Zymomonas mobilis subsp. mobilis ATCC 10988: one gene and its partner. The protein of the gene in region 1 interacts with the protein of each later gene in a pairwise test. Links are inferred from orthologs where the notes say so. Each region holds a gene or a part of one and is shown in the gene's direction. Other genes may lie near its edges.

Evidence for each region.
Region 2: the proteins of ZMOB_RS03335 (region 1) and mrdA interact in binary tests that used the Escherichia coli proteins (3 or more experiments, as listed by UniProt). The link is inferred for Zymomonas mobilis subsp. mobilis ATCC 10988 from one-to-one orthologs.

The regions. Positions count from the first base shown.
Region 1 is NC_017262.1:753,007-756,435, reverse strand. The notes cover bases 78-3,181. They hold ZMOB_RS03335 (penicillin-binding protein 1A), read left to right. Parts: upstream 78-391; coding sequence 392-2,971; downstream 2,972-3,181. Other genes in these bases: prfB (peptide chain release factor 2), read left to right, coding at 3,082-3,181; ZMOB_RS03340 (N-acetylmuramoyl-L-alanine amidase family protein), read left to right, coding at 78-180. Also shown: more of ZMOB_RS03340, read left to right, coding at 1-77; more of prfB, read left to right, coding at 3,182-3,429. UniProt on the Escherichia coli protein: Cell wall formation. Synthesis of cross-linked peptidoglycan from the lipid intermediates.
Region 2 is NC_017262.1:1,060,982-1,064,222, forward strand. The notes cover bases 14-2,929. They hold mrdA (penicillin-binding protein 2), read left to right. Parts: upstream 14-463; coding sequence 464-2,395; downstream 2,396-2,929. Other genes in these bases: ZMOB_RS04660 (hypothetical protein), read left to right, coding at 14-336; rodA (rod shape-determining protein RodA), read left to right, coding at 2,407-2,929. In the rest of the region: more of ZMOB_RS04660, read left to right, coding at 1-13; more of rodA, read left to right, coding at 2,930-3,241. UniProt on the Escherichia coli protein: Catalyzes cross-linking of the peptidoglycan cell wall. Responsible for the determination of the rod shape of the cell. Is probably required for lateral peptidoglycan synthesis and maintenance of the correct diameter during lateral and centripetal growth.

The DNA.
Region 1 (3,429 bases):
TCCAATCCTGTGGAAGCAGCGCGTCTTTTTTCGCGGGGATATCGCGAAAATCTGGCTTTGGGGGTCAGACGTGCGATTGAAATTTATTTTGCCCGACGATTAGCGCGATTGGCAGAAGTTTCTGATTTGAAACCGGATAGGTCGAAAGAAAAAATCGTTACAAGGAAAATAAAAAGATAAATATCAGATATGGTCTAAAAAACAGTTTTTTTATAAATGATTTCCAAATAAGGTAAATGGACGGATATGGCAGATACCGATAACAACAAAGAAAAAGATGTCCCATATCATCTTTTGTTGAAAAAGGTTTTTGCTTCTTTCTGGCAAAGATATTATTTCTATCTTTCTTCAAAAATAGGCTGGAATATTCTCCGCCATTGGAAATTTAACAATGTCTGATCCCTTAAAAATAAGGGGGACAACATCGCAGCGAAAAAAACAGAAAATACAGAAAAAAATGTCTGTTAAACGATTTTGGCATGGAAAGATTTTTCGGTCTTTCTTTCTGTTGTTGGTTGTCGGCTGCTCTTTTTCCGGCTTTCTGTTCTGGCGGTATTTTATCCGAGATTTACCATCAGTTGAAATGCTGGCTGATTATCATTTGCCGATGCCGGCGGTTGTGCGCGATGGCAATGGGATGCCCTTTGGTCATTTTGTTCGCGAACATCGTGAAAAGCTGAATTATGAAGATTTCCCGCCTGTGGTTATTCAGGCTTTTTTATCGGCAGAAGATAAATCCTTCTTTTCCCATCACGGGATCAATGGCGCTGCCTTCTTAAAAGCCGTGTATGAATATTTTACCAAAATGGGCAGTGGAGAACGCGCCCATGGCGGTTCTACCATTACCCAGCAGGTAGCCAAGAATTTATTGGTAGGGGATGAATATTCCCCGACCCGCAAAGTCAAAGAAGCTCTTTTGGCTTTCCAGATCGAGCATCTGTTAACGAAGCGCCAGATTCTAGAAATTTATCTCAATCAGATTTTTTTAGGGCGGAATGCCTATGGTGTCAGTGCCGCTGCTAAAGCCTATTTCGGAAAAACAGTGAAAGATCTGTCTTTACCGGAAGCGGCTTTTTTAGCCATTCTGCCAAAAGCACCGTCCAATTATACCCCTGAACGCTATATGGAGCGCGCTTTGGGACGGCGTGCTTATGTCCTGCATCAGATGATGTTGAATGGCTATATTACTGCCTTTCAATATACCGAGGCTAGTCAAACGCCTTTGGGTGTTATTAAGCCGCATATTATCGCTAAAGCTCCTGTTAAGGGGGGCTATTTTCTTGAAGAAGTGCGGCGGGAATTGGTGAACCGTTTTGGCGAGAGTGCCAAAGACGGCGAGAATAACGTTTATTCCGGTGGGTTATGGGTTAGAACCTCTTTTGATCCTGCGCTTCAGGAATCCGCCGAAACCGCCTTAAGGGATGGCTTTGTTCGTTTTGAACGGGATCATGGTTGGAATGGACGCGTCGGGAATATTGATCCAGGTGAGGGGTGGCAAGAACGGCTGATCGCTGCCAATATCGGCACCGGTTATGCGGATTGGTATGCGGCTGTTATCCTAGAAAAAGAAAATGGTCGCGCCAAAATTGGCTTTGAAGATGGTCAGGAAGATTATCTTTATCCATGGGGGGCAGCGATGCCGCGCCATGATACTGAAACCTCGGCATGGCGGTTTTTGCATGAAGGCGATATTATTATCGTCAAGAAAATCGACAATTTTTGGATATTACGTAGCCTTCCCGCTGTTTCCGGCGGCATGGTGGTAGAAGACCCCCATACAGGCCGAGTCATGGCAATGCAGGGAGGATTTGACTACCGGAACGGGGATTTTAACCGCGCCACCCAAGCCGAAAGACAACCGGGATCCACCTTTAAGCCTTTTGTTTATTCAGCGGCTTTGGATCACGGTATGACACCGGCCTCTATCATTGTTGATGGCCCTTTCTGCGTCTATCAATCTGCTCGTTTGGGTATGAAATGTTTTCGTAACTTTTCCGGTGGTTATTCGGGCCCCCAGACAATGCGTTGGGGTGTTGAGCAATCCCGAAATTTGATGACGGTGAGAGCGGCCGCCCAGACAGGAATGGCGCATGTCGTCAAAATGGCCGAAAAAGCCGAAATCAATCCGCCGGGGCATCCTTATCCACCGGTATTGGGCATCGCTTTGGGCGCGGGCAATACCACTGTTATGCGCCTCACCAATGGTTATTCGATGTTAGCCAATCAAGGGCGGCGCTTGCATCCGAGTTTGATTGATTACGTCCAAGATCGGAATGGGAAGGTTATTTATAAATCGGATGACCGGATATGCAGCGGATGCAATCTGCCAGAATGGGATGGTCAACCCATGCCGAGGCCGCATCATACCAATGGGCAGGCGATCAATGCGATGACGGCTTATCAGATGCTGCATATCTTAGAAGGGGTTGTTCAACGAGGAACTGCCGCGATCTTGCGGGATTTGGGGCGTCCCATGTTTGGTAAGACTGGCACCTCGACAGGGCCGACCAATGTCTGGTTTGTTGGCGGATCTGCGGATTTGGTCGCAGGGCTTTATGTCGGTTATGATCGTCCCCGTTCGATGGGACATAGCGCCCAAGGGGGTACTGTAGCTGCCCCGATTTTTAAACAATTTGCCCAGCGCAGTATGACAGAGATGCCTGTGAAACCTTTTCCGGTGGCACCTGATATTCATATGGTAAAAATAGATCGCTATTCAGGTTTGCGGATCTATGGTTCTGCGCCCGTCAATCCTGCCGATCCGATGAGTCCGATTATATGGGAGGCTTTTAAACCCGATAATGAGCCGCGTCGGAGTTTCTATCGACCTGCGGTTGTTGCGGCAGCCGTTACGCCTGTTCCCAATAATACGACCGATGACAGCCATAAAAGTGAGGCTGTCAAAGCTCAGCCTGTGGCTCCTCCTGTTAATCTTCCGCATCCAAATGATCGCAGTAGCTTGCAGAAGTGAGGTTAAATCTATTAGAAGCCTAGCTGGTCAGTTTTTATCGTCTGATCCGAATAATGTATTTTGATCGGCCTTGTTTGATAGGCTGTTTTCTCATTCAGAAAGGGATGATTATGCGCGCCGAAGCGCAAGCCCATGTCGACCATATTCAAGAATCTTTGGCGCTGCTTAGGCGCTTCCTCGACTGGGATAGAGCCTTGCGGCGGCTGGATGAATTGAACGCCCGCGTCGAAGACCCCAGCCTTTGGGATGATGCCCGCGCGGCGCAAGAAGTGATGCGCGAAAGAGGACGCTTGGATGAGTCCATTGCGGCCACGCGTGCTATTGCGACAGAGCTTCAGGAAAATATCGAGCTGATCGAGATGGCCGAGGCAGAAGGTGAAGAGGAAATGGTGCAGGATGCCATTTCTGCACTGGAAAGCCTTGCTGAGCGCGCCGATCGTGACAAAGTCAAAGCTTTG
Region 2 (3,241 bases), 310 kb from region 1 along the record:
TGGCAAGCATGGATGGGGCTGCCTTTGGGCATGGCTAATGATATTATCAATGGTCAGCCGCCAGCGACTTCTATGATTACATGGACGGCTTGCTTTCTTATGATGGATATTGTCGATAATCGGTTGGTATGGCGGAATTATTGGCAGGACTGGATTTTGGCAGCGGTGGCTGTTTTTTCTTCTAGCTTGCTGGCTTTATGTATGTCTTGCGGTTTTAAAGGGCATTTCGCTATCGCGCTTGTGGCCGATATGCCAAGGATTCTCGTCTCTATCTTGCTGTTTCCGGTGGTTGAATTTTTTTGTTCACTTGTGGATCGCTGGCGGTTAGCTTTATAAAATAAGACTAAAATAGTCATCATTGAAAGCAGGACAGCTATTAGGCCGGCTTGTTTTTTGTAGGATTATCCATATTTTCTGCACGCGCCCTCTTTCTATTGCGTAATACTTGCCGGATTATTTTTCTGTGAAAAAGCGTAGTCATCTTATTACCCAACATTCGCTCGGCTATAGTTTTTCCCGCCGTGCTATGCTTTTTGGCGGACTGCAATTGGCAACCGGCAGTTTGTTAGCCATGCGGATGGCTTGGCTATCTGTCGCGGAAAACGAACATTATAGTCTAATGGCTGAAGATAATCGGGTGCAGACTGTCTTGATACCGCCAAGACGGGGATGGATTGTTGATCGTCATAATCGGCCAATGGCGATCAATCATACTGATTTTCGTGTCGATATTATTCCCGATCAAATACAGGATCGGGAACGGGTGATTATTACTTTGGCCGAGCTACTCAATCTCTCTCCAGATGATGTCGATCGGATTCGGGAAGATTTGAATAAAGCCGCCGGTTATCAGCCTGTCCCGATTGCCGAGCATCTTGATTACGAGCATTTTGCTGCGATCTCTGTCCGTTTGCCTGAAATGGCCGGAGTAGCGCCACAAAGAAGTTATGCCCGTTATTATCCAAATGGCTCTGCAGTCGGACATTTAATCGGTTATGTCGGCGCAGCGACAACTGATGATTATAAGAAAAATCACGATCCTTTGTTAATTACACCCGGATTTAAAATTGGGAAACAAGGGTTAGAAAAAACTTTTGATAATTATCTAAGAGGGGTTCCGGGTGCCAAGCGTTCCGAAGTGACGGCGCGCGGACGGTTAGTGCGTGATCTGGAGAATAAGCCTGATCAGCCCGGTAAAAAGCTGCCTTTAACAATTGATGCTGGTTTACAGGATTATGCGGCGCGGCGCATTGGAGATAACAGCGCAGCCGTTGTTGTGATTGATACCGAAAATGGGGATATTTTGGCGCAAGTATCCATGCCCTGTTTTGATCCCAATGATTTTGCCGATGGTATCAGTCATCGAGAATGGCAAAGTCTGTCTCAAGATGACCACCATCCCTTGATCGATAAAACGATTGCGGGTCTTTACCCCCCCGGCTCGACAGTCAAGCCGATGAATGCGCTGGCTTTGCTGGAATTGGGCATTGATCCTTATGAAACGGTCAATTGCACTGGCAGTTATCAATTGGGCAGTAGTTTATTCCATTGTTGGCGGCGGCAAGGTCATGGCCCCGTCAATATGCATACGGCAATCACGCAAAGTTGTGACGTCTATTTTTACGCTATGGCGCATCGGGTTGGTATGGAGCCTTTGGCAGATATGATGCGTCAATTAGGACTGGGTGCCAGTTACCATCTGCCTTTGGGATCAGAACATTATGGCACGGTTCCTGACCCTGCATGGAAATTGAAAAAATATCATCGCAATTGGACGGCGGCAGATACTTTGAATGCCTCGATCGGGCAGGGGGATGTTTTGGCCAATCCGTTGCAATTGGCTGTGATGGCGGCGCGATTGGCTTCGGGAAAACAGATTACGCCTCGGCTGATCCGCTCAAAAGAAATCCCTATGCCCGCCAAATTGAACGCCAAAGAATCCCATCTTGATTTTATTCGGCAGGCCATGCGGGATGTGGTGAATGGGGGGGGCACCGGTGGTGCTGCAAGATTATATGTTCCCGGTGTTGAATTGGCGGGGAAAACCGGAACGGCGCAGGTTCGGCGTATTTCAATGGCTGAACGTGGGCGCGGTGTGTTGAAAAATTCACAATTGGCTTGGCGGATGCGCGATCATGCCTTGTTTGTTTGCTTTGCACCGACAGATAACCCACGTTATGCCGCCTCGGTTGTTGTCGAACATGGTGGACATATTGACTCCGCTACGGATGGACCGGCTATTGCACGCGATGTCCTGACCTATTTGTTTGATCCCGATCGTGCTATGGCCAGTTTGAACGCTTTGGAAGTGTCGTGGGGTGGGGATCTTGCGAGCCGTATGCGTATGCGGTCGGAAAATGCCTCGAAAGCTCCATCTAAACCCAATATGACTTAGGCGAAATCGGGATGTTGTCCTTAGTACCTGCTCCTATTCGGCAGTTGCCGTGGAAGCTTTTGCTTCTGGTTATGGCTGTTGGCAGTTTTGGATTGGTTGTTTTATATTCGGCTGGAGGTGGGCTGCATCCTTGGGCGTTGAATCAAGGGCTGCGTTTCGTTTTCTTTATTTTTGTCGCGATTGCTATCAGCCGTATAGATCAGGGCAGTTTGAAGCAAATTTCTTGGCCGCTTTACGGCGGGTTATTGCTCCTCCTTATTTTTGTCGAGCTATTTGGCTTTGTAGGTGGCGGTAGTCGGCGATGGCTTAATCTGGGGATTATGACCCTTCAGCCTTCGGAATTGATGAAGTTGGCGATTGTCCTTGCGATTTCCCGTTTTTATGATTTGCTGCCTGCGGGTGAGATTAGAACCTTTTCCGCTATGTGGCCTGCGGCTGTTTTAATTTTGGTTCCGGCGCTTCTTGTTGCAGTTCAGCCTGACCTTGGAACGGCATTGATGATTGTCGCGGGGGGGGTAATTGTCTGTTTTTTGGCTGGATTGCCCTTATGGCTATTTATCGGGGGCGGTGTGTCCTTGGCGGCGATTGCGCCGCTCGCTTTCTTTTTTCTATTGCATGATTATCAGCGCAATCGGGTTTTGATCTTTTTAACGCCTGAAAGTGACCCTTTGGGGCGAGGATATCATATCAGTCAGTCCAAAATCGCGATTGGTTCAGGTGGTATTTTTGGCAAGGGATTTTTGAATGGCACTCAGAGCCATCTCGATTACTTGCCTGAACGTCACACCGATTTTGTTTTTGCAACAATGGCCGAGGAATGGGGACTGATCGGAGGGCTGTTCATTA